3 regions of the Noviherbaspirillum sedimenti genome follow, and region 2 is predicted to be linked to each of the others. Evidence: predicted binding sites of a transcription regulator. Region 2 holds the regulator's gene; each other region holds the start of a gene.
The links. The regulator LexA, encoded in region 2, represses DNA repair genes until DNA is damaged. The targets are predictions, from matches to a motif close to ACTGTATNNNNATACAGT.
Positions count from the first base shown of each region.

Region 1: a site for LexA is predicted at 1,690-1,707, ahead of D3878_RS02565 (LexA family protein). Genes of this name have one in related genera too.
Region 3: a site for LexA is predicted at 3,933-3,950, ahead of recA (recombinase RecA). Genes of this name have one in related genera too.

Region 1 covers NZ_QYUQ01000002.1:514,571-521,120, reverse strand. Annotated here, with positions in the region: gene D3878_RS02570 (Y-family DNA polymerase) at 1-1,198, opposite strand, end outside; gene D3878_RS02565 (LexA family protein) at 1,201-1,668, opposite strand; gene D3878_RS02560 (HU family DNA-binding protein) at 2,263-2,565, opposite strand; gene D3878_RS02550 (hypothetical protein) at 3,471-3,683, shown strand; gene D3878_RS02545 (hypothetical protein) at 3,694-4,182, shown strand; gene D3878_RS24195 (hypothetical protein) at 4,271-4,702, opposite strand; gene D3878_RS02535 (JAB domain-containing protein) at 4,786-5,370, shown strand; gene D3878_RS02530 (hypothetical protein) at 5,532-5,936, opposite strand; gene D3878_RS02525 (hypothetical protein) at 6,302-6,550, shown strand, end outside.
Region 2 covers NZ_QYUQ01000002.1:115,689-128,490, forward strand. Annotated here, with positions in the region: gene D3878_RS00600 (hypothetical protein) at 143-469, shown strand; gene D3878_RS00605 (inositol monophosphatase family protein) at 520-1,314, opposite strand; gene D3878_RS00610 (RNA methyltransferase) at 1,444-2,217, shown strand; gene lexA (transcriptional repressor LexA) at 2,395-3,057, opposite strand; gene rpsF (30S ribosomal protein S6) at 3,295-3,663, shown strand; gene priB (primosomal replication protein N) at 3,681-3,980, shown strand; gene rpsR (30S ribosomal protein S18) at 4,083-4,367, shown strand; gene rplI (50S ribosomal protein L9) at 4,395-4,847, shown strand; gene D3878_RS00640 (PAS domain-containing sensor histidine kinase) at 4,952-6,448, shown strand; gene D3878_RS00645 (response regulator) at 6,445-7,077, shown strand; gene D3878_RS00650 (hypothetical protein) at 7,116-7,310, opposite strand; gene D3878_RS00655 (acyl-CoA synthetase) at 7,603-9,246, shown strand; gene D3878_RS00660 (ABC transporter substrate-binding protein) at 9,285-10,502, shown strand; gene D3878_RS00665 (E22 family MetX-like putative esterase) at 10,553-11,716, shown strand; gene D3878_RS00670 (replicative DNA helicase) at 11,927-12,802, shown strand, end outside.
Region 3 covers NZ_QYUQ01000002.1:4,600,101-4,612,902, reverse strand. Annotated here, with positions in the region: gene sucD (succinate--CoA ligase subunit alpha) at 1-620, opposite strand, end outside; gene sucC (ADP-forming succinate--CoA ligase subunit beta) at 633-1,793, opposite strand; gene recX (recombination regulator RecX) at 2,157-2,615, opposite strand; gene recA (recombinase RecA) at 2,689-3,801, opposite strand; gene D3878_RS23585 (hypothetical protein) at 3,956-4,138, shown strand; gene D3878_RS21375 (circularly permuted type 2 ATP-grasp protein) at 4,119-5,534, shown strand; gene D3878_RS21370 (alpha-E domain-containing protein) at 5,536-6,501, shown strand; gene D3878_RS21365 (transglutaminase family protein) at 6,540-7,337, shown strand; gene D3878_RS21360 (proteasome-type protease) at 7,433-8,314, shown strand; gene purM (phosphoribosylformylglycinamidine cyclo-ligase) at 8,372-9,415, opposite strand; gene hda (DnaA regulatory inactivator Hda) at 9,620-10,303, shown strand; gene D3878_RS21345 (histidinol-phosphatase) at 10,281-10,955, shown strand; gene pcnB (polynucleotide adenylyltransferase PcnB) at 10,948-12,360, shown strand; gene folK (2-amino-4-hydroxy-6-hydroxymethyldihydropteridine diphosphokinase) at 12,360-12,802, shown strand, end outside.

The DNA.
Region 1 (6,550 bases), 400 kb from region 2:
AGGAGGCCAGATGGATGGTGTTGCGACCATGCGCCGCATTCAATTCATCCAGCACGCGCATCAGGTGGGCTGTGCGCGGGTTGACCTGACTGAACAGGGAAGCTTGCCGTACCGATGCGGGTGCCAGGTCCAGCAGCATCACCCCGGCTTTCTTGTAGCAATACCCTGGACGGTAGATGCGCGCCAGTCCCCACAGCGCGGCGGCGACCAGCCGGCGTGAATCATCGGTCGCCTGTGTCAATGGCACGACCACACCGGTACTGTACTGCCTGTCGTGCGTCTTGAATGGATTGGTATGGATGAATACCTGCACGGCGCTGCAGACGGAACCCTGCTGCCGCAGCTTCTCGGCGGCAGTCTGCATGTAGCGCGAAACCGCTTCGCGCAACTCTTCCTGGGAGATCACCGGCGCACCAAACGAGCGGGAAGCGATGATCTGCTGCTTTGGCGGCGCCACCTCCTCCAGGTCCAGGCAGGATATCCCGCGCAACTCGCGGACGGTGCGTTCCATCACCACGCCGAAATGCTCCCGGATGACGTGCGGCGGAGTTGCCCGTAACGCCTGGACCGACCCGATCCCCAGTGCCTGCAGCCGGGCGGCGATGCGCCGGCCGACACCCCAGACTTCGCCGACCTCCAGGCATGCCAGGTAGCCAGCCAGCTGCCCCTCTTTTAGGACCGTCAGGTCACACACGCCGGCAAATTCCGGCCGGGTTTTGGCGAGGTGATTGGCCAGCTTGGCCAGGGTCTTGGTGGGGGCGATGCCCACACACACCGGCAGCCCGGTCCATTGTCCGACGCGATGCCTGATCGCCTGCCCCAGATCGGTGTAGGTTGGCCAGAGCCTGGAAAGGCCCTGCAGGCCAAGAAACGATTCATCGATCGAATACACTTCGACCTCGGGACTGAAGTCGCGCAGGATCGTCATGACCCGCTGCGACATGTCAGCGTACAGGGTGTAGTTGGACGATAGCGCGATGATGCCGTGCTGCCTGGCCAGAGGCTGCATCTGAAACCAGGGGGTGCCCATCTTCACGCCCAGCGCCTTGACTTCATTGGAGCGCGCCACCGCGCAGCCGTCATTGTTGGAAAGGACGACAACCGGCTTGTCCGCGAGCTTTGGATTGAAGACGCGTTCGCACGACACGTAGAAATTATTGCAGTCGACCAGGGCGAAGACCCGAGGGGTGTTTTCCATGACTACACTGCGAACCGGCGCACCACCCCGGTGACCACGCCCCAGATATGCAGCTCATCCAGACCGGCAAATCGGATGGCTGGGAAGGCCGGGTTTTCCGGACGCAGTTCGATGACACCAGCACGTCGATAGAGCCGCTTGATGGTGTATTCCTGGTTGACGACGGCAATGACGATATGGCCGTGCCGGGGTTCGATGGCGCGGTCGACCGCGACTTTGTCGCCATCCAGGATGCCGGCATGCTTCATGGAGTCGCCTACCACTGTAAACAAAAAGGTGGAGGACTTGCGCGCGATCAGATAGGCATTGAGATCGAGCCCCTCTTCGGCATAGTCGGCGGCCGGCGAAGGAAATCCCGCGGGAATCGGCTGCCGGAAAAAACGGATTGTCCATGGCGCCGGTATGGCTGCGGCAGGCGCGGCTTCCTGCAACAGCGTCAGTGCGTCGGGAGGAAGAAGGGAGGAAATCATCGGCAGCGGCATAATGGCACCACTGTACATTTATACAGTATCTTGCGTCAACCGATTTGCACTGAGAAAAATCATTGCCACGTCGCCTGACCCATCCCTGGCAGCCAGCGCGCCATCGCTGTTGTTATATTTAACAGACATAACTGACATCACAAAACGAAAGCAGACGCACCAAAACGGGAAGGTTATAGTGATTCTGTCTCCTCCAAGTCTCTATGAATTGGATTCCAGCCCGCACCGCAAGGTCCGCGGGCTTTTTTTTGGCCGGGATGGAATTGACGCATCCCTGCGGGCTCTTCTTCGGCCTGTCATTGACAACGGTGATGCATGTCAAACTCCGGTCACAGGTCTAGCCTATCATCCATGGCTGGACTTACGGTGTCGATACGCGAAGCAATTTTCCCCGCATACTTGGCCGTCACTTTCACGACAATTGGCGTGAAAGTGGTCCTGCCAAATTCCCCTGTCGGCTCCAGGCTGCGGCAATCCACTGTGTCGGACACGTTCGCGATACGCTTCCCGGCCGTGACAAAGGTACTCCCGGCAGACTCCGCCAGCGGAATCTGCCGTCCTGCTTTCCGATAATCCTTGCCCTTACTTCGCGGCTTTGCGCTTGGCGGCCTTCGGGTCGACGGCTGCCTTGAAGCCAGCGCCCGGCACAAACTTCGGCACTTTGCTTGCCGGGATCTTGATCTTGGTGCCTTTGCTCGGATTGAAGCCGCTGCGTGCGGCGCGGCTCACCTGCTTGAAGGTGCCGAAGCCGACGATGCCGACCGTGCCCCCCTTCTTGACGGTGGTCACAATGGTTTCGGTAATCGTTGCCAGGATACGGGCGGCTTCGGCTTTCGACAGATCATGTTGGGTGGCGATTTTTTCTGCGAGTTCTAGACGGTTCATTGCATACCTTATGAAGTGAGGTGACGTGCAGTCACGATAAAAGCAGCGTCGGGAAAACGCTGTGCCTGCTGCATTTTCACTGATCCATTCCATTATGGCAATTACAGTCTCGCTCCCCGAGCAAGGTCCACCTGGTAACCTGCGCACTCTCCCGTTGGCAGCAAGGCGCAGACAATGCCGCAGTGGCAACGGCAGCCAGCTGGTGTACAAGCACGCGATTTCCACCATCGCTCCCACGCAGGCGACCAGGATGGAAGCATATGACCAAGCCAGCCGACGCTCACCATTCCTGCTCAGGAAAATACGCAGCGCACCAGTTTTACGTGCGTCGCGGCAGCGATGGCCCGCCCTTGCCTGGATGCGTTTCCCTGACGGCAGATGCCGCCACCCCAAACCGCCGCCTTTGCTCTGGTATGCGCATGGCGCCCCGCCCGGGCACACTCGCGACGCTTGAAAGCGCCCACCTCCACTGCCATACTTGAATCGCTTTCTGTGGGTATCGCACCTACACAGCCTTCACCCTGGCTTGTCGCCAAGCTGACGTGAAGTCCGGCCCATCCAGCCGGCGTTGCGGTCGTTACCCGCCCTGAAGCGACCGACAGTCATGCCGGTCACGCCACGCAAGTGGCTTTGTAGTATCGCCGGCGCTTGCCGGACTTGCCGCTCGCCAGCCTCCTTCGGGAAATGCCGGCGAGCATGCGGTGAAAATGCACGCCTGCCCTGTGCAGGCCGTGCTTCACCACCGAGAAAAAGGCCCCCGTTCGCAAGGACTACGGGCCTTTTGTTTTGCGCATGCCGCAACGCATGCCCTTCAAGCCGCGCCAGTGCCAACTGGCGCCATCCCACCCGGGGAACATCGTTCCCCGCCGGGGAGGGTGTTCCCTTTTTTCTTGAAAGGAAATCCCATGCTCTCCCCCAATCGCTTCCCTTCCCCCTGCACCCTGCTGGGCGGCACCGGCACGCAGCCGGCCGCCGCGCCAGCCGGACCTGCAGTTGCTGCCCTGCTGCGGCAGCGCAACGCCGGCGCCAGGCGACTTGTGCCCGGCCCGTCATCCGAAAACGGCACCGGCACGTCGCGCCAGCGCCATGCCCTGCCTGGCAACCGCCGCCGCAGCTGAAGGAGTCGCCATGTCCCCTGCCCCCAGCAAGCCTCCCCGCAGCCGGCGCGCCAGCGTCGACGACGAGGAACAGAAAGCCTGGGCCGGGTTTTACCGGCGCGTCGGCCATCCCGCCCTCGCCCTGGAAATCCTGCGCCAGCTTGAAGCCGATCCGGAAATGAAGCGGGCCCATCTGGCCCTGTACCTGCTATGCAAGGAAGGATTGCGCCTGCAAAAAGCACGGCAGGCACGCCACCAGCGCATCGGCCAGGGCGTGCGGCTGCTGTGCGGCGTGCTGCTGACGGTGCCGCTGCGTGCCCTGCGCAAGCTGCTGCAAAGGACCGGCGACGTTTTCGTGGCATGCCTGCCTGAAGTCGTCCGGGAGCCGGCCATGCCACGCGTGCAGCAACTGTCGGTTGACACCGAATTTGCGCAAGCACAGACGGCGTTTGCCGGCACAGCGGCAGCGCCAGCGGCTGCGTCGGGCGAGCTCCCTGCCGGCGGCACCAGGGCAGCGTGATCGGGCGCGTTTCGGCGATTCTGCTACGCTGGCGCAAGCAGCGCCGGGTGTCTTCACGGCTTCCCCACGAGGGAGGCGCGTGAAGCACTCAGCTGCTTCCTGACGCATTGCGGCGTGTATCCTCGTGCCCCGCGTCAAGGCAGCGGCCCCGCTCGCGATCCATCAGCCAGTGCAAAAAGCGCGTGTCGCGCGATACGCCCCAGTAATAGCGTTTACAGCGGGCGATGTAGGCATCCAGATCGGCAAGCGTTTTGACATTCTCCGGCACAAAGCCGGTGATTTTTTCAAATCGCGCGATTTCCGGCGCGGTCAGGCGGATATGGCATCCCCAGCGAAGCATCATCGTTCTCCTAGCGGATCGTCGATCGCCTGATTGTCGCGCAATCCGCTGCGCCTGTGTATTGCCGCAGGCAGCGCCCGCCAACATAATTTTTTGGCGCGCTGCAGTCGCTGTGCAGTCCGTCTGTAGTCGCATTCCAGCACGAATGCATGCCGCCTGCGGCAAGGATGCAACACCCATTCCTGCACGCCTACCGCGTGCTTTGACCCCGGGGAACTCTGTCCCCCTTGGGGGCGGCGTTCCCATTTTTATTGGAGAACGCCATGAAAAAAATTTCCTCGATGTCGCGCGCCCAACTCACCAGCGAGCTGGTGGCAGTGCCCCAGCCGACAATGATTGCCGAGTTGTCTGCCGCGTTGGCAGCACCTTACGACATGGTCGCCCGGGCGTCCCACGAGACGCTGGTGCAGCGGCGCCTCGCCATTGCGCGCGAACTCCTGTTGCGCGACCTGGCCGAGCAGATGCAAGGCAGGTCCGTCCTGAGCTCACCCGGCATCGTGCGTGACTGGCTGCGCCTGCACTGCGGGCATGTTGAACACGAAGTCTTTCTGGCGCTGTATCTCGATGCCCGCAATTGCCTGATCGAAGCGCAGGAACTGTTCCGCGGCACGCTGACCCACACGTCAGTCTATCCGCGCGAAGTGGTGAAGGCAGCGCTGGCGCGCAATGCGGCGTCGCTGATTGTGGCCCACAACCATCCGAGCGGCAGTACAACGCCAAGCCAGGCCGACCAGATGCTGACGACAATGCTCAAGTCCGCCCTGGAACTGGTGGAGATCCGCCTGAACGACCACTGCATCGTTGCCGGCAGCGAGGTGTTGTCATTTGCCGAACAGGGCATGCTGTAGTTGCCAGCGCCCCGCCACGCGCTGTCCCTGCCACGTGCATGCTGCCCGGACAATGGGCAGCATGCACCAGTCCCACGCAGAGGGCGTACCGGAAAGTGGACCTAAAATCAGTCCAGAGCAGTCTCTAGCAATGACGTGCCCGGCCCGGTTCAGGGTCGGCATCAGTCGCCGCCGATACGTCCAGCCGACCGCCCTACAGTATCGACCTTGTCAGCAAATCCTTCGGCGTCATTGCGGTAGCGCCTGATTTCATCCAGCGCCAGTGCCCGGTCCGTCGCGTTGCGCCGCCAGCCGCGACCCCAGCGCAGCGCCGCATACCGCGCAAAGCGTGTCGCATCCACACCCAGAGCGACCGCTGCCGCCCTCACCTGGTCGACACTGGGCGCGCACGCCCCCGTCAATGGCGGCGCCAGCGCAAACGGGGCGGACGTGCTGACCGCGCCTGCCGGCAGGTATTCTGAGCGGCATTCCCGGCCCTGCTGCCTGTCGCCTGACGCGGGTTCCGGCGTGTCCAGGCTAACGACGCGCGAGAGAACTTCCCGGGATGGGTCGATGATGGATGTCATGGCGCGGATCCTGTGCAGTGTGATGGATTTCGCCTGTCCAGCATCGCGCATTTCTGCGCCGCTTCAAGAGCCGCATTGCGCCGCCTCCTGGCGCTGCAGCAGGCAGCGCCATCGTTCATACCGACCAGCGCAGTGGACTTCTCCCGTAATGATCGATAGGACTGCGGGCTGCACAGCGGGTGCTTGGGTAGCCCTCACCGCCATTTCCTTCATGGACAGTTAGCAACCAATTAACGTAGACTGCGATGGCAGGCGCTTCTGCCTGGTTGAACAAGGAATGAGCAGTGCCCCCGACATTCACTGCCCCAAAACAGTCATCGCCGAATTACTGGCGCCTCTTTATCACGATTACCGCAGCAGTCGTCGTGGGTAATCTTGCATCGGCCTGGATTACAGCCAAAATCGCTCAGCATCAGATCGCATTAGTCTGGAACAACACCGCCAAAGTCATCAACCAGGAGACCCAGCGCGTGCAAGCCGCCAATCAAGCCGCCATGCAGCGAAGCCAGGAGAATGCAGCCATGCAAAGAGACCAGTTGCGTGCGCAGCGTAGTGCCGATATCCACGGCCGTAGCCTGGCAAAGCAATGCGCGGACTGGGAAAGGGCAAGCGCG
Region 2 (12,802 bases):
TGAGAATCATTCGCATTTGATTTTGCGAAGATGTGAATCCCGGCGGCCGCCTGCACCGGGTTGATCAACACCCTGCCAGCCAGCTATCCGCAATCGGCCTGATTCCGCGAAGCCAGCCAGTGCATTTCCCGAGGAGCATACGATGGCCCTGGTTCAAGAAAACGAAATTCTGCTCGATTCGAATCCATCCCCCTGCCAGCCGGAATTACTGGTGGCGGCCGTGCTGCACCTGATGTCCCACTACACCGCGCAACCGCCTGAAAATGGCGCTTGTCTGAAACTGGCCTCGGTGATTGAAAGGCATTTGCAAGCCCTGGCAAACTTGCCGGAGCTTGCCCCCGTGTTGCGTGCAACCTGCTGTCAGTTATCCGAGCAGTGGAGCGGGGTGGTCGAGCGGGCATTGCCCAAGCCGCAGAAACCGCAGAAACGCGGCATCCTGAATCGCATGATGCCGGCGCGGGCCGCCTGAGCCTGCCGGGTTTTCCGCGATGGCGGCCGGCAGGGGGCGATGAGAGGGGATCAGGCGTAGGGCGAGAGCGATGACACCAGTTGCCCGAAAACCTTGGGCGAGCCGGCCAGCACGTCGCCCTGATAGATGTACTCGGATTCGCCGCTGAAATTGCCGACGATGCCGCCGGCTTCGGTGATCAGCAGCGAACCTGCGGCGATGTCCCAGGGCTGCAAGCCCTTTTCAAAAAAGCCGTCGAGGTAGCCGCAGGCGACATACGCCAGGTCGAGCGCGGCGGCGCCCGGGCGGCGCAGGCCAGCGCATTTCTGCGACATGACGCGGAACATGTTGATGTACTCTTCCAGTCCTTCCATGTTGCCACGATAGGGGAATCCCGTACCGATCAGGGCGTCGGCGATCTTGTCGCGCTTGCCCACGCGGATGCGTTTTTCATTCAGGTAGGCGCCGGCGCCCTTGGTCGCGGTGAACAAGTCGTTGCGGACCGGATCGTACACCACGGCCTGGGTGATCAGGCCGCGATGCTGCAGGGCGATCGAGACGCAATACTGCGGGAAGCCGTGGATGAAGTTGGTGGTGCCGTCCAGTGGATCGATGATCCAGACATTCTCGTTTTCATCGTGCAGGTTGGCCGAGGGGCCGGATTCTTCCGCCAGGATCGCGTGATCCGGATAGGCGGTTTGCAGCACCTCGATGATCGCCTGCTCGGCGGCACGGTCGACTTCGGTAACGAAATCGTTTTGCTGTTTTTCGGTGACTTTGATGCGATCGATGTCGAAAGAGGCGCGGCTGATGACTGCGGCGCCGCGGCGGGCGGCCTTGATCGCCGTATTGAGCATGGGATGCATACAGGTTCCGTTAGAATGGCGGTTCCCTTGCAAACCGCAATGAGGGAACCTTGTAAATTGAAAGAATGAGCGATGCGGCAAATGGACGATGCGTTGTCTGTCCCTTGCCGCGTAATGGCGCTATTTTAAATGAACCTGCCCCAAACCGACACCACCCTCTTCAAACGCCTGCGTTTTATCCTTGTTGAAACTAGTCGAGCTGGCAACATCGGCGCAGCGGCGCGCGCCATGAAAACCATGGGTTTTTCCGAACTGGTGCTGGTCAATCCGCGTTGCCCGGAACCTGCGCGCGACGAGGAAGCAGTGGCGTTCGCCAGCGGCGCCCAGGATGTGCTGGAAGGCGCCCGCATCGTCGGCTCGATCGACGAGGCGCTTTCCGGTTGCAATTTCGCTGCGGCGGTGAGTGCGCGTCTGCGCGAATATTCGCCGCCGGTGGTGACGCCGCGCACGCTTGCCGAGCAACTGGCGGGCGACGCCGGTTTGCAGGCGGCACTCATGTTCGGCAACGAGCGCTTCGGTTTGCCCAATGAGGCGGTAGAAAAATGTAATGTCCTGATCAATATTCCTGCCAATCCGGATTACAGCTCGCTGAACCTGGCGCAGGCGGTGCAGGTGCTGGCCTATGAAGGCCGCATGGCCGCAACCGCGGGCAAGCTGGGTGACAGCGGCATTGGCTTCAAGGGCGAGGCCGCCAGCGTCGAGCAGGTCGAAGGCATGTATGCGCATCTGGAACAGGCACTGGTGGCGATCGATTTCCTCAATCCGGACAGTCCGAAAAAGCTCATGCCGCGCATCAAGCGGCTGTTTTCACGTACCGCGCTGGAGACGGAGGAAGTCAATATTCTGCGTGGCATGGCGCGCCAGATGCTGGCAATGGCAAAATCCGACAGGAAAGAGAAATAACCTGGAATAAAAATATGCCGTTCCGGTTTGGACGCCCGAAGCGCCCGCAAACACCCCGCGTTAAGTGAGAGGGGAAGCGCGAAATGCTTGCATCACCGGAACGGCACTGAAAACGATCCTCGATCAATACACCTTGGACAGTTGAATTTAATCAATAGTTCCTGGCTGGCCGGGATATCAATTCCAGCTGCGCAGCAAGCCGACCGCCAGGCCTTCCAGGGCAAAATCCTCCTGGTCCGGATTGACCCGGATCGGTTTGAAATCCGGGTTTTCCGGCAATAGTTCGATCACGGACCCCGACTTCTGGTAGCGCTTGACCGTCACATCGTCGCCCAGGCGGGCCACGATGATCTGGCCATTGCGGGCAGTATCGGTTTTTTTCACGGCCAGCAGATCACCATCGAGAATGCCGGCATCGCGCATTGACATGCCGCGCACCTTCAGCAGGAAATCCGGCTTGGCGGAAAACAGTGCGGGATCGACGTTATAGGTGCTTTCGATGTGTTCCTGTGCCAGGATCGGCGAGCCCGCTGCCACGCGTCCCACCAGTGGCAGGGCGAGTTGCATCAGCGCCGGGTGCGGCAGCGCCATTTGCGTATTGCGCCCGCGGCCCGGCGCGCCCGTCGTGCTTTCAATCAGGCGAATGCCGCGTGAGGTGCCGGGCGAGAGTTCGATGGCGCCCTTGCGCGCCAGCGCCTGCAGGTGTTCTTCGGCGGCGTTGGCCGAACGAAAACCCAGTTCGGCGGCGATTTCAGCGCGGGTTGGCGGAAAGCCCGTATTTTCAATGGCTTCGCGGATCAGATTGAGGATTTGTTCCTGGCGGGCGGTAAGTTTCAGCATGGGCGATCCGTGAGTAAGAGGCAGCGTTACGCTGTCTGGATAAACAGTCTGTAATTTTATACAGTATTGATGTGATTGCAAGCGCTATTTCCCGAAGATTCTGCCGTGAAATAGCGGTAAGCGTTTGAAAGCCTTGAGTTTTATTGAAATACAAGGCAAAATCTTGGGTTTTCCTCTTCCCACACTCGTCTTGACGCCGGGGTGGGCAATTTCTTAATCTGTCCAAAAGGAGATTACATGCGTCATTATGAAATCGTATTTATCGTGCATCCGGATCAAAGCGAGCAAGTGCCCGCAATGATCGAGCGCTACAAAGCCATCGTCACCACCCGCGGCGGCCAGATCCACCGCGTGGAAGACTGGGGCCGCCGTCAGATGGCTTACCAGATCGACAAACTGGCCAAGGCGCACTACGTCTGCCTGAACATCGAGTGCGACGCCGAGACCCTGGCTGAAATCGAAACCGGCTTCAAATTCAACGATGCTGTGCTGCGTCACCTGACCGTTCGTCTGAAGAAGGCTGAAACCACGCCGTCGCCGATGATGAAGGCTGTGCAGAAGGAAGACGCCGCCAAGAGCCATCGCAGCGAAGCGCCTGCCGCATAATTGACGAAACAAGGGGCGTGAACCGGTTCGAACTGCAGGCCTGCATTGCCGAGCGCGACGTCTTGCGCTACACACCGGCAGGCATCCCGATTGTGAATGGCAGATTGCTGCACACATCGAAGCAGGTGGAAGCAGGAGTGGAAAGGCTGGTCGAATTCGAAATTGCCGCGCTTGCCGCGGGCGAGATTTCGGGGCGATTCAGCCAGGCGGAATTGGGTACAAGTTACCAGTTCAACGGCTTCCTGGCTCGCAAGAACCGCAACAGTAAAAGCCTCGTGTTTCATATTATTGAAATTATTGCGGGAAAGAATCCTTGAGATTGGGGACAGAGTTAAACGAAGTGGTACTCTGTCCTCAACTGATTAAGGTGAAAGCGGTACTCTTTCCCAACATGACAAATACAGATTTAGGAGCCAAAAATGGCATTCGGTAAAAAATTCGACAAGAACAAGCTCAAGGAAAAACGCAAGCAGCAAAACCCGCTGTTCAAGCGCAAGAAATTCTGCCGCTTCACCGCAGCACACGTTGAACAGGTGGATTACAAGGACGTCGACACCCTGAAGGACTTCGTCCAGGAAAACGGCAAGATCATGCCGGCACGCCTGACCGGCACCAAGGCACACTACCAGCGCCAGGTGGATACCGCCATCAAGCGCGCGCGCTACCTCGCCTTGCTGCCGTACACCGATCTGCACAACGCGTAATCGACGACCGAGAACTAGGAGAAAAACATGCAAGTCATTCTGTTGGAAAAAGTCGTCAATCTCGGCAACCTCGGTGAAGTCGTCAAGGTCAAGGATGGTTACGCCCGTAACTTCCTGATCCCGCAACGCAAGGCCCGTCGCGCCACCCAGACCGCGATCGCCGAATTCGAAGCCAAGCGCGCCGAACTGGAAAAAGTCGCCGCCGAAAAACTGGCAGCAGCGCAAGCCCAGGGCGAGAAGCTGAACGGCCAGACCATCCAGGTTTCGCAAAAGTCCGGTGTTGATGGCCGTCTGTTCGGTTCCGTCACCAACCACGACATCGCTGAAGCCCTGACCAAGCAAGGTTTCGCGGTCGAGAAGTCGCAAGTCCGCCTGCCGCAAGGTCCGCTGAAAATCGCTGGCGAGCACGCTGTTGCAGTGGCCCTGCATACCGACGTCGTCGTCGATATCACGGTTGCCGTGATTGGTGAGCACGCCTGATCGCGCAGTTCAGCTGGTCTGAAGCAGGAAGCCGGGTTCGCCCGGCTTTTTTTACGCCCGTACAACGCCGGCATGGACGGCGCGGCGGCTTTTGGTTATCTTGATTGCATCTGCCAATTTCCTTGTTCGCCATGCCGCCGCCGACCAATTCGCCGCCATCCGAAGTGCAAGCCGAACTGCAGCGTCTGCGCGAGGAAAACGATATGCTCAGGTCACTGGTGCGCGATGCGCCGGTGGCCTTCGTCGCCCTCGACCTGCAGCGCCGCGTCCAGCTGTGGAACCATGCCGCCGAGCGCATTTTTGGCTGGCGCGAAGAGGAAGTGATCGGTAAGCCGCTGCCGCACGTGCCGGCGGCAAGCGAACAGAGCAGCCATGAACTGTACCGGCGTGCGGTCGCCGGCGATTCTGTGCGCGACATCGAGCTCGAACGCATGACCAAGGCTGGCCATGAGGTGCGGGTCAGCCTGTCGACTTCGCCGCTGCGCGACATCACCAACAACATCATCGGCATGGTCGGCGTCTATGACGACATTGACGACTGCACGGCGCCGGAAATCCCCTTTCGTGGCCTGGTCGAACAATCCCTGGTTGGCCTGTACATCATCCAGGATGGCATGTTTCAGTACGTAAATCCGCGATGGGCCGCGATGTTCGGCTATACGCAGCAGGAAATGGCGCCGAGGCTGGTGGCCGACTTTATTGCGCCGCAAGACCGCGCTACTGTCGTGGGCAACCTCGACAGGCGCATTTCCGGCGAAATCACCAGCATCTTCTATCCCTTCAAGGGTTTGCACAAGGATGGCCGCCTGGTTGACATCGAGGTGCAGGGCACGCGTTTCCAGTATCGGGGCCGGCCGGCGGTGATCGGCGTGGGGCTCGATGTTACCGAAGCCCGGCTGCGCGAGGAACAAATCGAGCGCTCGCAGGCGCGCCTGCGCGAGCTGTCGCAGCATCTGCTGACGGTGCGGGAAGAGCAGCGCGGCAAGATCGCACGCGAGCTGCATGACGTGCTGGGCGGCACCTTGACAGCGCTGAAGATGGATATCGGCTGGCTGAAGAAGCACACTACCGAGGCCAGGCTGGCCGCGCGCGCCGATACCATGATGGAACTGGTGCGCGACGCCATCGACACGGTGCGCAAGATATCGGCCGAGTTGCGTCCGGGCGTGCTCGACAATCTCGGCTTGCTGGATGCTATCGAATGGGAAACCGGTCGATTCCGCGAGCGCATGGGCATCGACTGCAAGCTCACGCTGCGGGCGGCGCCGGTGGAAATTGAAGAGGCGGCGGCCATTGCCATTTTCCGGATATTCCAGGAAGCACTGACCAATATCGCCCGTCATGCAGAAGCTACCCGGGTCGAGATCGATGCCGGCCAGGTTGATGGCGTGTTGCTGGTAACGGTGCAAGACAATGGCAAGGGCATTGACCTGCAAGCGGTCAGCAACCGCAAGTCGTACGGCTTGACCGGCATGGCAGAACGGGCGCGGCAATTCGGCGCCAATCTGGAGATTTCCGGTGCGCCTGGCGGCGGCACGCGCGTGCTGTTGCGTTATCCGTTGCCGGCAACGGCGGAAAGGCAAAGAGGGGAAGGGCAATGATCAAGGTGCTGATTGCTGACGACCACAAGATTTTCCGCGCCGGGGTCAAGCGGCTGATCGAGGAAAGTCCGGATATCGAGGTCGCCGGCGAGGCTTGCGACGGCTTCGATGCGATGGCCAAGCTGCGCCAGCAGGACTGGGATGTGGTACTGCTGGATATCAACATGCCCAACAAGAGCGGGCTGGATATCGTGCGGCAGATGAAACAGGAAAAGCCTCGGCTGCCGATCCTGATCCTGTCGATGTACCCGGAAGAGCAGTATGCTGTGCGTGCGCTGAAGGCGGGCGCGGCTGGCTATCTCACCAAGGATTGCGAATCGGACGAATTGATCGCGGCGATCCACAAGGTGGTCAAGGGCGGCCGTTATGCGACCCCCTCCCTGCTGGAAAAACTGCTGTTCGAACTCGATGGCGAACGCGATGCGCCGAAACATCACGCCTTGTCCGCCCGCGAGCACCAGATTTTTGAGCAAATCATCCAGGGCAAGTCATTGACGGAGATCGCCGAGGCGATGGCGATTTCCGTCAAGACGGTCAGCACCTACCGCAGCCGTGTGCTGGAGAAAATGCATATGGAGAACAATGCCGAATTGATCCATTATGCAATCCAGCAGGGTTTGAGCGACTGAGAACCGCAGGGCAGGCTTGTGCCCAGTGCGAAGATACTTCAAAGCACCGGAAGCCTGTGGTTTTTTCCTTTGACGAACAGGCCGCCGCGGGTTTTCAGTATCTTGATCTTGCCTTCGCCCTTGACGTCGATGCAGACTTCATCCGCACTGCTCAAGGCACCCGCCAGGCGCAGGTGCCCATACAGTACGCGATAATTACAGTCTTCGCGAACGATGATGATGCCGGAGTCCATTGCTTGCCCAGAATTGAAGTAAATGATGAAGCGTTCACCCGTCAGGATGTAACGTGATCTTTACATGGTAGGTCGAAATTGTTACCTCACCATGAATGTTTTGTGACATCTAGGTGAATTCCGATAGCTTGCCGCCATCGAACGCCTGTTGTGTAGGAAAAATCCTGCAAATCCTGCTGCGGCCTTCCTACAGGATCTTTAGACAGTTCCGATATTTTCCCGAACCGGTCTCCCGTATTCTGCCGTTCATCCGCACCAGTCCAGGTGCCATGACAATACCAAGGAGACCGCCATGCAGCGCGAAGACATCAACCCGTTCGAACTCGGCCTGGAGCGCAATCCAGCCAATCACGTGGCCTTGTCGCCATTGTCCTTCCTGCGCCGCGCCGCGCAGGTCTATCCGGAATATCCGTCCGTCATCGACGGCGCGCGCCGTTTTACCTGGCGCCAGACCTATGCGCGCTGCCGCCGACTGGCTTCGGCGCTGCGGCAGCTCGGCGTTGGCCAGGGCGACACGGTGGCGATCATGGCGCCGAACGTCACGGCGATGATGGAGGCGCATTTCGGCGTGCCGATGACCGGGGCCGTGCTGAATACGCTGAACGTGCGGCTGGATGCCGAGACTCTGGCCTTCATGCTGCGCCATGGCGAAGCCAGGGTGCTGATCACTGACCGCGAATTTTCTCCCGTGATATCCAGGGCGCTGGCGCTGCTGGATCACAAGCCGGTTGTCATCGATATCGACGACCCGGAATGCCAGGGCGGCGAATTGCTGGGACAGATGGATTATGAAGCGCTGCTCGCCACAGGCGATGCGCAATGCGCCTGGGAATTGCCGGCCGACGAATGGCAGGCAATCACCCTGAGCTATACCTCCGGCACCACCGGCAACCCGAAAGGGGTGGTGTACCACCATCGCGGCGCCTACCTGAATGCGCTCGGCAATGTGCTGGCCTGGAACATGGCGGCGCATCCGGTGTATCTGTGGACATTGCCGATGTTTCATTGCAATGGCTGGTGCTTTCCGTGGACGATTGCGGCGGTCGCCGGCACCCATGTCTGCCTGCGCCGGGTCGAGGCGAAGGCGATCTTTGCGGCAATCCGGGACCATGGCGTCAGCCATTTTTCCGGCGCACCGATCGTGTTGAACGCCATGATCAACGCGCCGGACGACATCAAGGTGCAGGTGACCGACCGTATCGTCGAGTGCACCACCGGCGGCGCTGCGCCGCCGCCGACTGTGATCGAGGGGCTGGAGTCGCTGGGGATGAATGTTACCCAGGTGTATGGCCTGACCGAAGTGTACGGCCCGACAGTCAGTTGCGCCTGGAACCGCGAATGGGATGCGCTGCCGGCAGTCGGGCGGGCGCAGATCAAGGCGCAGCAGGGCGTCTGCTATCACATCCAGGAAGACCTGATGGTGGCCAATCCCGATACCCTGACGCCTTGCCCGATGGATGGCCAGACCATCGGCGAAGTGTTCATGCGCGGCAACGCGGTAATGAAGGGCTATCTGAAAAACGCCGAGGCGACCGCCGAAGCGTTCGCCGGCGGCTGGTTCCACACCGGCGACCTGGGCGTGCTGCATCCGAACGGTTACCTGCAGATCAAGGACCGCTCCAAGGATATCGTGATTTCCGGCGGCGAGAATATTTCCACGATCGAAGTCGAGGATGTGCTGTACCGGCACCCGGCGGTGCTGGAAGCGGCAGTGGTGGCGCGCCCCGATGAAAAATGGGGCGAGACGCCGTGCGCCTTCGTGATGCTGCGGGCGGGCACTGACGCCAGCGAGGCGCAGTTGATTGCCTTTTGCCGGCAACACCTCGCGCACTTCAAGGCGCCCAAGGCGGTGGTGTTCGGCGCCTTGCCGAAGACTTCCACCGGCAAGGTGCAGAAATTCCTGCTGCGTGAACGCGCAAAAGACCTGAAGAAATAACAGCACGCACTTCCATTACTTAAACGAGGAGACATGACATGAAAATGAAAACACTGGCATCGGCGCTGTGCGCCGCACTTGGCGCGCTCGCCATGCAAACGGCCGGCGCCGCCGAGGCGATTTCCGACGGCGTCGTCAAGGTCGGCGTGATGACCGACATGTCCGGGCCGTACTCGGCGCTGGCGGGGCAGGGCAGCGTGCTGGCCGCCAGGATGGCGATCGAGGACATCGGCGGCAAACTGCTCGGCAAGCCGGTCGAGCTGATCTACACCGACCATTTGAACAAGCCGGATGTGGCGGCCAGCAAGGCGCGCGAATGGTTCGACAGCGACAAGGTCGACATGATCGCCGACCTGGTCACTTCGTCGGTCGGCCTGGCGGTGCAGCAGGTGGCGAAGGACAAGAACCGCATCACCATGAATTCCGGCGCGGCCAGCGCCGCCCTGACCAACAAGAACTGTTCGCCGACTGGCGTGCACTGGGTGTATGACACGTTCGCACTGGCCAACGGCACCGGCAATGCGATGGTCAAGGAAGGCAACGATACCTGGTACTTCGTCACCGCCGATTATGCCTTCGGTCATGCGCTCGAAGGCGATGTGTCGAGCGTCGTCAAGGCGGGCGGCGGCAAGGTGCTGGGCGCGGTGCGGCATCCGCTGGCGGCGTCCGACTTTTCTTCCTTCCTGATCTCGGCGCAAAGCTCGGGCGCCAAGGCGATCGGCCTGGCCAATGCCGGCACCGACCTGACCAATGCGATCAAGCAGGCGCGCGAATTCGGCATCAACAAGAAGCAGAAACTGGCTTCCCTGCTGATGTTTGTCACCGATGTGCACAGCCTCGGGCTGGATATGGCGCAGGGGCTGTACCTGACCGAAGGGTTCTACTGGGACCTGGATGACGAGACACGGGCGTGGTCCAAGCGCTTCTTCCTGCGCCACAAGAAAATGCCGACCATGGTGCAGGCGGGCGTGTATTCATCGATGATGCATTACTTCAAGGCGATCAAGGCAGCGGGGACCGACGAGGCGCCGGCAGTGATGGCCAAGATGCGCGAACTGCCGGTGAAGGACTTTTTCGCGAAGAACGGCAAGCTGCGCGCCGATGGCCGCATGGTGCATGACATGTACCTGATGCAGGTGAAGGCGCCGGCCGAATCGAAGTATCCCTGGGATTACTACAACGTTCGCCGCGTGATCCCCGCTGATGAGGCCTTCGCGCCGCTGGGCAAGAGCGAATGCCCGCTGCTGAAAAAATAATCAGGCAGGCCGGGCGCAGTACCGGCCGCCATCGTCGACAGGGAGAATGCATGGGCGGAAAAGACAATATCTTCGAAGTTCTGCAGGCGCAGGACGGTGTGGGGCTGGTGGAAAAGCAGGTGTTTACGATGCCGTCCTATACCACCATCGGCGGCAAAACCATCCGGGACGTGCGCATCGGCTATGAAACCTATGGCACGCTGAATGCCCGCGGCGACAACGCCATCCTGATCGCCCACTACTTTTCCGGGACATCCCATGCGGCCGGCCGCTATGCGACCACTGATACGGAGACCGGTTACTGGGATGCGATCATCGGGCCGGGCAAGGCGATCGACACCGACCGCTATTTCGTGGTCAGCGCCGACACGCTGGCCAATGTCAATGCCGGCGACAGGAACGCGGTCACGACCGGGCCCGCCAGCATTGATCCCGACACCGGCAAGCCTTACGGCATGCGCTTTCCGATCGTGACCATTCGCGATTTTGTCAATGTGCAAAAGGCCCTGGTCGATGCGCTCGGGATCCGCAAACTGCATGCAGTGGCCGGCCCTTCGATGGGATCGATGCAGGCAATCGAATGGGCGGTCGCGTTTCCCGACATGGTGGAGCGCGTCGCCGCCGTCATCCCCGCCGGGTTGGAGGCCGATCCCTACCTGGTCGCCACCCTGAATATCTGGATGGCGCCGATCATGCTCGATCCCGACTGGAACCAGGGCGATTATTACGGTGCCCAGGCGCCGGTCAAGGGACTGGCCGCGACCTTGAAGAACATTATGCTGAATGGCCTGCATCCCGGCTGGGCCAATGCCGCCTGCGGCCGCAAGCCGGCGTTGGCAGCCGACGACATGCTGCGGGATTTTGGCGGCCGATTTCTGATCGAGACAACACTCGAGCAGGTTGGGCTGATGCGCGCGGATATGCTGGATGCCAATTCACTGTTGTATACGGCCAAGGCATGCCAGCTGTTTTCGATCGCTCACCAGGGCACGTTGCAGGATGCGGCACGCGGCATCAAGGGCAAGGTCTTGCTGATGCCAGCGGTATCCGATTTGCTGATGTTGCCGGATTATGCAAGGAAGGCGGCAGAACTGCTGCGTGCTTGCGGCAAGCAGGTGGACTACGTCGAATTGCAAGGCGTTGGCGGTCATTTCGATGGCTTGCAGGCGATCGGGCAAGCCGGATCGGCATTGAGGCATTTCATCGACACATGAGCACGTGCCGCAAGGACGTCGTCAGCGGTCGCCAGGGCGGATGGAAAATTATTGCAATCGCAATTGTTTGCGTCGCGACAGGATTCTTGCACGCTTTTGCGGGAACGCCCCTGCCAATAAGTTGTCTTTGAAATAATTCTGTCACATGGGTGTCATTTTTCGTTGGGCCTGCGGATCGTGGCGACAGGCGAGCGCGGTATAATGCGCGCCATGAATAACCGTGCTGATCCGCAATTAGAAGCCCTTCGTGTCCCGCCCCATTCGATCGAGGCGGAGCAATCTGTTTTAGGTGGTTTGCTGCTTGATAACGCAGCCTATGACCGCATCGCCGACCTCGTCAGCGCCGAAGATTTTTACCGCTACGACCACCGCGTCATCTACCAGCATATTATCAAGCTGATCGCCGCCTCCAGGCCTGCCGACGTCATCACTGTCTATGAAGCGCTGAGCGTCACCGGCAAGGCCGAGGAAGTCGGTGGTCTGTCGTACCTGAACGCGCTGGCGCAAAATACGCCTTCGGCGGCGAACATCCGCCGCTATTCCGAGATCGTTCGCGACCGCGGCGTGCTGCGCAAGCTGATTACCGTGTCCGACGAGATCGCCAGCAGTGCTTTCAACCCGCAAGGCAAGGAAGTCAAGCAGATGCTGGACGAGGCCGAGTCCAAGATCTTCGCTATTGCAGAAGATGGCGCGCGCGGTGCCCAGGGCTTTCTGGAAATCCAGCCGCTGCTGACCCAGGTGGTGGAGCGCATTGACGAACTGTACAACCGCGACAATACCAGCGACGTCACCGGCGTGCCGACCGGCCTGATTGATCTCGACAAGATGACTTCCGGCCTGCAGCCGGGCGATCTGATCATCGTCGCCGGCCGTCCGTCGATGGGCAAGACGGCATTTTCGGTGAATATCGGCGAGAACGTCGCCATCGAAAGCGGTTTGCCGGTGGCGATCTTTTCGATGGAAATGGGCGGCGCCCAGCTGGCCATGCGTATGCTTGGGTCGGTCGGCAAGCTGGACCAGCACCGCCTGCGCACCGGCCGCCTGATCGACGAGGACTGGCCGCGCCTGACGCATGCCATCCAGAAG
Region 3 (12,802 bases), 4.5 Mb from region 2:
TCGGTATCCGGGTCGTCATTAAACATCTTCATGATGTCAATGTGCTTCAAGCCGTTGATCGGGTCGCCGCCGATACCGACTGCCGACGACTGGCCCAGGCCGAGCGCGCTCAGCTGACCGACCGCTTCATAGGTCAGGGTGCCGGAACGCGAGACCACGCCGATGCGGCCCTTCTTGGTGATGTGGCCGGGCATGATGCCGATTTTGAGTTCATCCGGAGTGATGAGGCCAGGGCAGTTCGGGCCCAGCAGCAGAGTCTTGCTGCCGGCTTTCTTCATCTTGTCCTTCAACATCAGCATGTCGCGCACGGGGATGCCTTCGGTGATGCAGATGACCAGGTCGAGTTCAGCTTGCACGGCTTCCCAGATTGCATCAGCGGCGCCGGCGGGCGGCACGTAGATGACGGAAACGGTGGCGCCGGTCTGGGCCTTGGCGTCCTGGACGCTGGCGTAGATAGGGATGCCTTCGAAATCTTCGCCGGCTTTTTTCGGGTTGACGCCGGCAACGAAGGCGTTCTTGCCGTTGGCATAGTCGCGCGAACCGCGGGTGTGGAACTGGCCGGTCTTGCCAGTAATGCCTTGCGTGATGACTTTGGTGTCTTTATTGATCAGGATCGACATGTAATTTTCCTTTTACTTGGCCGCAGCGACAACTTTTTGCGCGGCTTCTTCCATGGTGTCGGCGGCGATGATCGGCAGGCCCGAGTCGGCCAGCATTTTCTTGCCGATTTCTTCGTTGGTACCCTTCATGCGCACCACCAGCGGCACGCCCAGCTGGACGGCGCGAGAAGCGGTGATGACACCTTCGGCGATCACGTCGCAGCGCATGATGCCGCCGAAAATGTTGACCAGGATGGCTTTCAGACCGGGGTTCTTCAGCATGATCTTGAAGGCTTCGGTGACTTTCTCGGCCGTGGCGCCACCGCCGACGTCGAGGAAGTTGGCCGGTTCGCCGCCGAACAGCTTGATGGTATCCATGGTTGCCATCGCCAGGCCGGCGCCGTTGACCAGGCAGCCGATGTTGCCGTCGAGGGAAATGTAAGCGAGATCGAACTTGGATGCTTCCACTTCAGCCGGATCTTCCTCGTCGAGATCGCGGTAGGCGACGATCTCGGGATGACGGTACAGGGCATTGGAGTCGAAGTTGAACTTAGCGTCCAGCGCGATGACCTTGCCGTCGCCGGTCAGGATCAGCGGATTGATCTCGGCCAGCGAGGAATCGGTTTCCCAGTAGGCTTTGTACAGGCCTTGCAATTGGGCGCGGGCGTCGGCGATGGAGGCGGCCGGCACGCCGATCTTGGCGGCGATGTCGTCGGCCTGGGCATTGGTCAGGCCGAGTTCGGGGTCGATTTCAGCCTTGTGAATCAGTTCCGGATGAGTTTCCGCGACTTCCTCGATGTCCATGCCGCCTTCGCTGGATGCCATCAGTACCACGCGCTGGCTCAAGCGGTCAGTCACCATGGAAATGTACAGTTCCTTCTTGATGTCGGCACCCTCTTCGATCAGCAGACGGCGCACTTTCTGGCCTTCCGGGCCGGTCTGGTGGGTGACCAGCTGCATGCCGAGAATGGCGTTCGCATATTCCCTGACTTGTTCGAGCGACTTGGCGACTTTCACGCCGCCGCCCTTGCCGCGGCCGCCGGCGTGGATCTGTGCCTTGACGACCCAGACCGGACCACCCAGTTGCTCGGCGGCCTTGACGGCCTCATCGACGGACAGGCAGGGAATACCGCGCGGCACGGTTACGCCGAACTTGCGGAGGATTTCTTTGCCCTGATACTCATGGATTTTCATGCGAACTTCCCTTCAGACGCTTGGTGTAAAAGTGGACTTGATGCTTGCGTAGACTTGGCAGGCAAACGCTTGGTGCGCCGGAAGCCACCAGCCATCGCGACGCGCACCTCGTCCTGGTGGGACAGGGCGGCATTCAGGAGGCAATAGGAGCTCAAGGGTATCGAAGGCAGCGACGCCGGCAGAATGTGGCCAAAATTAATGCCGCATGCATGACGGCGCCACATTCGCTGCGACGACCATCCGGCATACGGCCGAAAAAAGCTGGAAAAGTGTAGCACAGTGACTTACCCGCCGCCACTCCTGTAATACTACTGTAATACCGTCGGCGAGAGATTCGCGGCGCGCGGGCCGGCGACCTGCCCGTCAGGCATCATCGTCGACGTCGGCGCCACGCATGGCGGCCTTGATGGCGCCATGCGAAAAACCGCGCTGCTGCAGGAAACGCATCTGCCTGGCACGTTCGGCGGCGTCCGCTGGCGGCTGGCCGTACTTGCGCTCCCACACGGCACGGGCACGGGCAGCCTCGTCGCCGGCCAGCTGTTCACGGATGCCCGCCATTGATTCATCGTCGATCCGGTGGCTCTGCAATTCCGTCAGGATGCGCTGGTTGCCGAAGCGGGCCGCACGGCGGTGCACCAGCGATTCGGCGAAGCGCGCCTCGGACAGCAGCGTTGCCGCTTCCAGCGCATCGAGCACGGCTTCGACATCCTCGCCTTCCTGGGCATGGCGCGCCAGCTTGCGGCCTAATTCCAGCCGGCTGTGCTCGCGCATGGAAAGGTAACGCAAGGCGCGTCCCTTCAGGCTTAGTTGCAATTTTGCCATAAGAACTAAATAGAAAAGCCATGGACAGTGCCATGGCTTTGGGGTGCTCCCTCGGTGGAACAGGCCGCCGGCCTTATTCCACTTCCTTGCTTTCCTTACCTTCCTTGCTTTCCTTACTTTCCTTGCCGCCGGCCTTCTTGGACGCAGGTTCAGCACCCTTCAGCGGCGCCAGCAATGGCACGCCGAGGGCAGCACGTACCTTGTTTTCGATTTCGCGTGAGATTTCGGGACGCTCTTTCAGGAAATTACGCGCATTGTCCTTGCCCTGGCCAATCTTTTCGCCATTGTAGCTATACCATGCGCCGGACTTCTCGACGATCTTGGCTTCCACGCCAAGGTCGATGACTTCACCTTCGCGCGAGGTGCCTTCGCCATACAGGATGTCGAAATGCGCTTCCTTGAACGGCGGGGCCACCTTGTTCTTGACGACCTTGACCTTGGTTTCGTTGCCGATCACTTCATCGCCCGACTTGATCGAGCCGGTACGGCGGATATCCAGGCGCACCGAGGCATAGAATTTCAGGGCATTGCCACCGGTGGTAGTTTCCGGGTTGCCGAACATGACACCAATCTTCATGCGGATCTGATTAATGAAAATAACCAGGGTATTGGTGCGATTGATCGAACCGGTCAGCTTGCGCAAGGCTTGCGACATCAGGCGCGCCTGCAGGCCAGGCAGTGAATCGCCCATCTCGCCCTCGATTTCGGCGCGCGGCGTCAGCGCCGCCACCGAGTCCACCACGATCAGGTCAACGCTGCCTGAACGCACCAGCGCATCGGTAATTTCCAGGGCTTGCTCACCGGTATCCGGCTGCGATATCAGCAAATCCGGCAGGTTGACGCCCAGCTTTTGGGCATAAGTGACGTCGAGCGCATGTTCGGCGTCGATGAAGGCGCAGGTACCGCCCAGCTTTTGCATCTCAGCAATAACTTGCAGGGTCAATGTGGTCTTGCCGGAAGATTCAGGTCCGTAAATTTCGACCACGCGGCCGCGCGGCAGGCCGCCGACGCCCAGCGCGATATCCAGGCCAAGCGAACCGGTCGACACCACTTGCACTTCCTCGACCACCGCGCCGTCTTCCATGCGCATCACGGAACCCTTGCCGAATTGCTTCTCGATCTGCGCCAGGGCAGCGGCCAAGGCCTTGCTCTTGTCCAGATTGGGTGCGTACTTTTTGTCGTCCATAGGTCTCTTTCGAAAATGGCTGGCAATAATCGTTTGTCAAAAATGTAGCGAATTGACGGCTTGCTTGCTGATATCTAAAACAGCGGATGCAAAAACAACTTGGAATTCGTGCTTTCTGCTGCTGAGTCGGTACTGTATAAACAAACAGTGATTTATGCAAGCGGAATTTGCAGGTGGCGTAAATAATTCTTTGGCCGGGCACGCCGAGGTCGGTTTGCGCTTATTTGCTCTTTTCTGGTGCACATTTCCGGCGAAACAGCTGTTTTTGCTTGGCATGCTTCTTGTTAATCAAGAGGAAACTCCTTCGCAAGACGACCATGCCAAAATTTTTCGATGAAATGTACCGCGACCATGCCGGATCGGTGCGCCCGCATTACCAGGAGTTCGAAGCCTGGCTGGCCGAACAGGCCTGCGAGGCCATCGCCCAGAAGCGCGCCGAAGCCGACCTGGTGTTTCGCCGGGTCGGCATCACTTTTGCCGTGTATGGCAACGATGCCGGCACCGAACGCCTGATCCCCTTCGACATCATCCCGCGCATCATTCCGGCCGCCGAATGGGCGAAACTGGAAAAAGGGCTGAAGCAACGGGTGCTGGCGCTGAACATGTTCATCCACGACATCTACCACGAGCAGCACATCGTGCAGGCCGGGGTGATTCCGCCTGAGCAGATTTTCCGTAATGCCCAGTATCGCCCGGAGATGCAGGGTATCACCGTGGCCTCCGATATCTACGCGCATATCGCCGGGGTGGATATCGTGCGCGCCGGCGCCGGCGAATTCTACGTGCTCGAAGATAACCTGCGCGTGCCCTCGGGCGTCTCGTACATGCTGGAAGACCGCAAGATGATGATGCGCCTCTTTCCGGAACTGTTCGCCCGCCACAAGGTGGCGCCGATCGATCACTATCCCGACCTGCTGCTGGAGAACCTGCGCTCGGTGGCGCCGCTGGGCATCGCCGACCCGACCGTGGTGGTGATGACGCCGGGGATGTACAACTCGGCCTATTTCGAGCATGCCTTCCTGGCGCAACAGATGGGCGTCGAACTGGTCGAAGGCAAGGACCTGTTCGTCAATGACAATGCGGTGTTCATGCGCACCACCCAGGGGCCTAAGCGGGTCGATGTGATCTACCGCCGCATCGATGACGATTTCCTCGATCCGCTGGCCTTCCGCGCCGGCTCCTCGCTGGGCGTGCCGGGCCTGTTGTCGGTGTACCGCGCCGGGCGGGTCACGCTGGCCAACGCGATCGGCACCGGCGTGGCCGACGACAAGTCGATCTACCCGTATGTGCCGGACATGATCCGCTTTTACCTGTCGGAAGAACCGATCCTGAACAACGTGCCGACCTACCAGTGCCGCAAGAAGGAAGAGCTGGAATACACCCTGGCCAATCTGGCGCAACTGGTGGTCAAGGAAGTGCATGGCGCCGGCGGCTACGGCATGCTGGTCGGCCCCGCTGCCACGAAGCAGCAGATCGAGGATTTCCGCCAGCGCGTGCTGGCCCACCCCGAGGGCTACATCGCCCAGCCGACCCTGGCGCTGTCGGCTTGCCCGACCTACGTCGAATCCGGCATCGCCCCACGCCACATCGACCTGCGTCCGTTCGTCCTGTCCGGCAAGTCGATGACCATGGTGCCGGGCGGCCTGACGCGGGTGGCACTGACGGAAGGCTCGCTGGTGGTCAATTCCTCGCAAGGCGGCGGCACCAAGGATACCTGGATACTGGAGAATTAATATGCTGAGCCGCACCGCCGACCACCTGTTCTGGATGGCCCGCTACACTGAGCGGGCGGAGAACACTGCCCGTATGCTCGACGTCAACATGCAAACCTCGCTGCTGCCGCAATCGGCGCAGTCGGCCGAACAAGGCTGGCGCGCCACGCTCAGCATCTCGGAGCTGCAACACATGTTCGACCACAAGTACGCCGTGCTGACGCCACGGGATGTGCTGGATTTCATGGTGCGCGATCCCGCCAACCCGTCGTCAATCGCGTCCTGCCTGACGCAGGCACGGGAAAACGCCCGCGCCGTGCGCGGCAGCCTCACCACCGAAGTCTGGGAAACCCTCAATGCCAGCTGGCTGGAGATGCAGCCGCTATTGCAAGGCCAGGCGCTGGAACGCGATCCCAGCCAGTTCTTCGAATGGGTCAAGCACCGCTCGCACCTGTCGCGCGGCGTCACCATCGGTACCATGCTTAAGGACGAGGCTTTTTATTTCATACGCCTGGGCACCTTCCTCGAACGCGCCGACAATACCGCGCGCCTGCTCGATGTAAAGTTCCATGGCGCGCAGGACGGCATGGCGGCGAACGGGACCGGCGACGGCGCCGAACAGCCGCTCGATTTCTATTACTGGGCGGCGCTGCTGCGTTCGGTGTCGGGCTTTGAAATCTACCGCAAGGTCTATCGCGACGTCATCACGCCGGCGCGGGTGGCGGCATTGCTGATGCTGCGCGCCGACATGCCACGCTCGCTGCTGGCCTGCATGGATGAAGTGGTGGCAAACCTGCAGGCAGTCAGCAACGACATGTCCGCCGATACCGAAAGGCTGGCGGGCAAGCTGCATGCGCAACTGCGCTTTGCGCGCCTCGACGATATCCTGGCGGACGGCTTGCACGACTACCTGACGGCTTTCCTCGAAGACGTGTTCGAACTGGGCAACCGGGTCAGCCGTGATTTCATGATGCCGCTTGCGGCTTGACGACGGCCACATCCGCCACCACCGCAACGGGAATCCGCATGCTTGCCATTCGCCATGAAACCATCTACCGCTACACCGCGCCGCTGGCATACACCATCCAGCAACTGCGGTTGACGCCGCGCCACGACACGCACCAGCAGATAAAGTCCTGGAACATCGCCACCGGCGGGCGCTGCCATGCCTTCGTCGACGCCTTCGGCAATACCTGCCATACCCTGACCATCAGCGATCGCCACGATGAAGTGCGCATCGTCGCCGCGGGCGCGGTCGATATCGCGCCGCTCTACCGCGGCCGCCTGCCGGGCAGGGATGTCCTGTCGCCGCTGGTATTTACGGTGCCGAGCCGGCTGACCGAACCGACCGCCGCGATCCGCAGCTTTGCCGCGCAACACCTGGCTGCCGGCGCCCGCAGCCATGCCATGCTGGCGCTGGCCGAAGCGATCCGCGGCACGGTCGCGTACCAAAGTGGTGCGACCGTGGTCACCACCACCGCCACCGACGCCCTGCAACTGCAACAGGGCGTGTGCCAGGACCATGCACATCTTTTCCTGGCCTGCTGCCATACACAGGACATACCCGCTCGCTACGTCTCGGGATATATCCACGCCGGCGACACCGACCATGCGGAAAGCCATGCCTGGGTCGATGTCTGGGTCGACGACATCGACTTTTCCGGCTGGATCAGCATCGATGTCACCCATGCACAATTCACCAGCGCCATGCATTGCCGGCTTGCGGTCGGCCGCGATTACGACTCGGCCGCGCCGGTGCGCGGGGTACGGCGCGGTGGCGGCACCGAGACCATGACAGTGCAGGTGGACGTGAGCAGCACCTGATGGCGCTGGCTGGCAGCCTTCATGACGAATTAAAGAAAAGCAAATTGCCGCAATCCTTGCGGTAGAATCAGTTTTTTTCCTTCCGCGATCGGATCATGACTTATTGTGTTGCCATGCGCCTGGATGCTGGACTGGTCTTCCTGTCCGATTCGCGCACCAATGCCGGCGTTGACCAGGTCGGCACCTTCCGCAAGATGAGCGTATTCGAGCAGCCGGGCGAACGCATGATGGTGCTGATGACGGCAGGGAACCTGTCGATTTCCCAATCGATCCGCCAGCTCATCGCCGATCATGTCAATGCCGATGGCGAGAGCATCTGGACCGTGAACTCCATGCACGACGCCGCGCAGATTGTCGGCGACGCCATCCGGATGGTCCACGAGCGCGACGCCGCCGCACTGGAAAAATTCGGCATCGAGTTCAATGTCAGCATGATTTTCGGCGGCCAGATCGGCGGCGAGCGCTGCCGCCTGTTCCAGATGTACTCTGCCGGCAATTTCATCGAGTCCCATAATGAAAACCCGTATTTCCAGATCGGCGAAGCCAAATACGGCAAGCCGATCATCGACCGCGTGGTCACGCCGGCAACGTCACTCGACGAAGCGGCCAAATGCGCGCTGATTTCAATGGATTCGACCCTGCGCTCGAACATCTCGGTGGGGCTGCCGCTGGACTTGCTGGTATATGAAGCCGACAGGCTGGCAGCGAGCCGCTTCGTCACCATCGATGAACGCAACCAGTATTTCCAGATGATCCGCACTACCTGGGGGCGGCAATTGAAATCGGTGTTCGAGGGGATCGACGACCCGGTGTGGAATGCCAGCCCCGAGATGACCGCCAATGTGCTGTCTGCGGCAAACGCCTTCAGCCAGCCGGTACGGGTGGCGCCGCCGGCGCAAGCGGGACGCACGTCCAGCAGCCATGCCGCGCCGCTGCAGACACTGGCGCAACAGACCGGCAATAACCGGCAGCACTAATAAAAAAGGCTGCAAGACCTTCGCCTTGCAGCCTTTTCCGGAAACATCCCGCCAGGATCAGACCACGATGGTCTGTGCCTCGCCTTCGGCCCGTTCGCGAATCTCGCCGATACGGAACACGGTTTCGCCGGCGGCCTGCAATTGCGCCTGCGCCGCATCGGCGTTTTCTTTCGCGACGATCACCGTCATGCCGATGCCGCAGTTGAACACGCGATGCATTTCGGCGTCGGCCACACCGCCATGCTGCTGCAGCCAGGAGAACAGGGGCGGCATGGTCCAGGCATCGCGATGCAGCACCGCAGTCAGGTTGTCCTGCAACACGCGCGGGATGTTTTCGACCAGCCCGCCACCGGTAATGTGCACCATGCCACGGACTTCCATGGTTTCCATCAGCGCCAGCAGCGGCTTCACATAGATGCGGGTCGGCGCCAGCAAAACGTCGGCCAGGCGGCGGCCATGGAAGTCGGCGTTCAGGTCCGGCTTGGCCACCGAAATGATCTTGCGCACCAGCGAATAGCCGTTGGAGTGCGCGCCGGACGAAGCCAGGCCGAGTACGACGTCGCCGGGGGTGATCTTGCGGCCGTCGATGAGTTTCGATTTTTCCACCGCGCCGACTGCGAAGCCGGCCAGGTCGTATTCGCCATCCGGATACATGGAAGGCATCTCGGCGGTTTCGCCGCCGATCAGGGCGCAACCGGCCTGCTCGCAGCCCTGGGCGATGCCCTTGATGACATCGGTGGCGGTGGCCACGTCCAGTTTTCCGCAGGCGAAATAATCCAGGAAAAACAGCGGCTCGGCGCCCTGCACCAGGATATCGTTGACGCTCATGGCGACCAGGTCGATGCCGACCGTGTCGTGCTTGTTCAGATGAAAAGCCAGCTTCAACTTGGTGCCGACGCCATCGGTGCCGGAGACCAGCACCGGCTCCTTGAATTTCTTGCTAACCTCGAACAAGGCGCCGAATCCGCCAATGCCGCCCATGACGCCTTCGCGCATGGTGCGTTTGGCAAATGGCTTGATGGCTTCGACCAGGGCATCGCCGGCATCGATATCGACACCAGCATCGCGGTAGGACAGGGAGACAGAAGAAGGGAAACTCATGATGTGATTGGCGGCAGAGGCGGTAAAATAGCAGGTGATAGCCGCACAAAACCTGCGGCAAAGCGCTATTTTAACAAAATTGCCCCCGTTTTCCGGCTTGTGAATGGCATTTACTCTTTCCGTAGGGGAAGCATAGCTTGCCATGCTGGCAAAAGCTTGGCAGACCGATTATCCTAGCGGGCGCTTGCAAACTATCTTTTGTTGATGAAACAGTTATTGCTGGACCTGAATGCCCACAATTCCCCTGCCCTGGATACCTTCGTAACCGGGCAGAACGGGGAATTGCTGGCTTTATTGACGCGCGTGGCGCAAGGCGCGGTGAGTGGCCTGGGCGAGCGCTTCATTTATCTCTGGGGTGAAGCCGGCGCCGGCAAATCCCATCTGCTGCGCGCGCTGGCCAGCGTTGAGGGCGCGGCTTACATCGATGGCAACGCCGATGAAGCGGCATTGGCCTACCGGCCGCCACTGCGCCTGTACCTGCTCGACGATGTCGCCAGCCTGTCGCCGGCGTCGCAGATCGCTGCCTTCAGCCTGTTCAACCAGGTGCGCGAACAAGGCGGCGTGCTGGTGGCTGCCGGCCCGCAGCCGCCAGCAGCGCTGGCCGTGCGCGAGGATTTGCGCACCCGCCTCGGCTGGGGCCTGATCTACCAGGTGCAAGGCTTGAGCGATGCCGAAAAGATCGCTGCCCTCGAACACGCCGCTGCCGCGCGCGGCCTGGTGCTGTCGGCCGGCGTGCTGCCCTACCTCATGACGCATTTCAAGCGCGACATGCCTTCCCTGATGGCGATGCTCGATGCGCTGGACTCCTATTCACTGGAAACCAAGCGCCCGATCACGCTGCCGTTGTTGAAAGAACTGATGCTCCATGACGAACCTGGCCCTGTTTGACCTCGACCACACCCTGCTGCCGCTCGATTCGGATTTCGAGTGGGGACAATTCCTCGCCCGCACCGGCGCCGTAGACGCCAACGAACTGGAAAAGCGCAACGCCGACTTTTACCGGCAATACCAGGCCGGCACGCTGGATCCGGTGCTGTACCTGGAATTCGTCTTCGGCCTGCTGGCGCAATTCCCGCGCACGCAGCTCGATGCCTGGCACCGCGAATTCATGGCCGAAGTGATCGCGCCGGCAATCCGGCCGGCGGCGCGCGGCCTGGTGCAAAAGCACCAGGATGCCGGCGACCTGGTGGCCATCATCACCGCCACCAACCGTTTCATCACCGGGCCGATCGCCCGCGAATTCGGCGTCGAGCACCTGATCGCCGCCGAACCGGAGCTGGCGGCCAACGGCGACCTGACCGGCCGCCTGCTCGGCACCCCGCCTTACGGCGCCGGCAAGGTCGTCAATGCGCAAGCCTGGCTGGCCGGGCTGGGCCACACCCTGGAGGGTTTCGAGCGCAGCCATTTCTACAGCGACTCGCAAAACGATATCCCTCTGCTATCCCTGGTCACCGATCCCGTCGCGACCAATCCGAATGCCCGACTCGCCGCTCATGCGCAAGCGCATGGCTGGCCCGTATTACAATTGTTCCATGATTAAAAAATTCATCCGCCGCATCCTCGGCGTCAAGAACAAGGTAATCGACCCGACCCAGCCGGTCGTATTCGACGTCAAGGAACACGGCATCGACCCCAAACTGGTGTCGCCGAACGCCGTCAGGGTCACGCAAACCCTGCAGGAAGCCGGCTTCAAGGCCTTCCTGGTGGGCGGTGCGGTGCGCGACCTGCTGCTGGGGGTCAAGCCCAAGGATTTCGACGTCGCCACCAATGCCACCCCGGACCAGGTCAAGCGCCTGTTCCGGCGCGCTTTCATCATCGGCCGCCGCTTCCAGATCGTGCATGTGATGTTTGGCCAGGAATTGATCGAAGTGACCACCTTCCGCGGCACGACGATGGAGTCGGCGTCCAAGGACGAGCATGGCCGCGTATTACGCGACAACACCTTCGGCGAACAACACGAAGATGCAGTACGGCGCGACTTCACCATCAACGCCATGTACTACGATCCGGCCAGCCAGAGCGTGCTGGATTACCACGAGGGCATGGTCGACATCCGCAGCAAGACACTGCGCATGATCGGCGTGCCGGAAGCACGCTTCCGTGAAGACCCGGTGCGCATGCTGCGCGTGGTGCGCTTCGCCGCCAAGCTTGGTTTCACCATCGACCCCGACACCAGCGCGCCGATGGCGGTGATGGCGCCGCTGATCAACAACGTGCCGGCGGCGCGCCTGTACGATGAAATGCTCAAGCTGCTGATGAGCGGCCATGCGCTGGCTTGCCTCAAACAGTTGCGCAAGGAAGGCCTGCATCACGGCTTGCTGCCGCTGCTGGACGTGGTGCTGGAGCAACCCATGGGCAAAAAATTCGTCACCCTGGCGCTCAACAATACCGACACCCGAGTCCGCCAGGGCAAGCCGGTCTCGCCCGGCTTCCTGTTCGCCGCCCTGCTGTGGCACCAGGTGCTGGAAAAGTGGCAGGCTTACCAGGCCGCTGGCGAATATCCCATTCCCGCCCTGCACCAGGCAGCCGATGACGTGCTGGAATCGCAAGGCGAAAAACTGGCGCTGCAGCGCAAGACCACTTCCGACATGCGCGACCTGTGGGCGATGCAGCCGCGCTTCGAGCGCCGCATCGGCAAATCGCCCTACAAGCTGCTGGAGCATCCGCGCCTGCGCGCCGGCTATGACTTCCTGCTGCTGCGCTGCGAATCGGGCGAGCTCGATGCCGACCTCGGGCAATGGTGGACCGACTTCATGGAAGCCGACGGCTCCGGCCGCGAAACCCTGCTGCAGCAAAAATCGCGTGCCGAAGGCGAAACCGGGGCGGCAAAAAAACGCCGGCGGCGCGGCGGCAGCAAACGCAGCAAGGCGGCCGAAGGCGGCGCGAACCTCAGCAGCGGCGCCAGCGCCGATGGCGGCAATGGCGACATTAGCGGCGGCGCATAATGACCGCCACGGTCAGCGCCTACATCGGCATCGGCGCCAATCTGGGCGATGCGCGCACCCAGGTTGAACAGGCGCTGGCTGCACTGGGGCGGCTGCCGCAGTGCCGGCTGGCCGCGCAATCGAGCCTGTTCCGGACCGCCCCGATCGATGCCGGCGGCGACGATTTCATCAACGCAGTCGCCCGCCTCGACACCGCACTGCCGGCGCAGGACTTGCTCGAACAATTGCAGGCGCTGGAACTGGCGGCCGGGCGCGAACGCCCTTTTCGCAATGCGCCGCGCACGCTGGACCTGGACATCCTGCTGTACGGCGAGCAGATCATCGCCACTTCCAGCCTCCGCGTCCCTCATCCGCGCCTGACCGAACGCGCCTTCGCGCTGATCCCGCTATTGCAGATCGATCCGTTCATCGCCATTCCCGGCGCCGGTCCGGCGCACCAGTT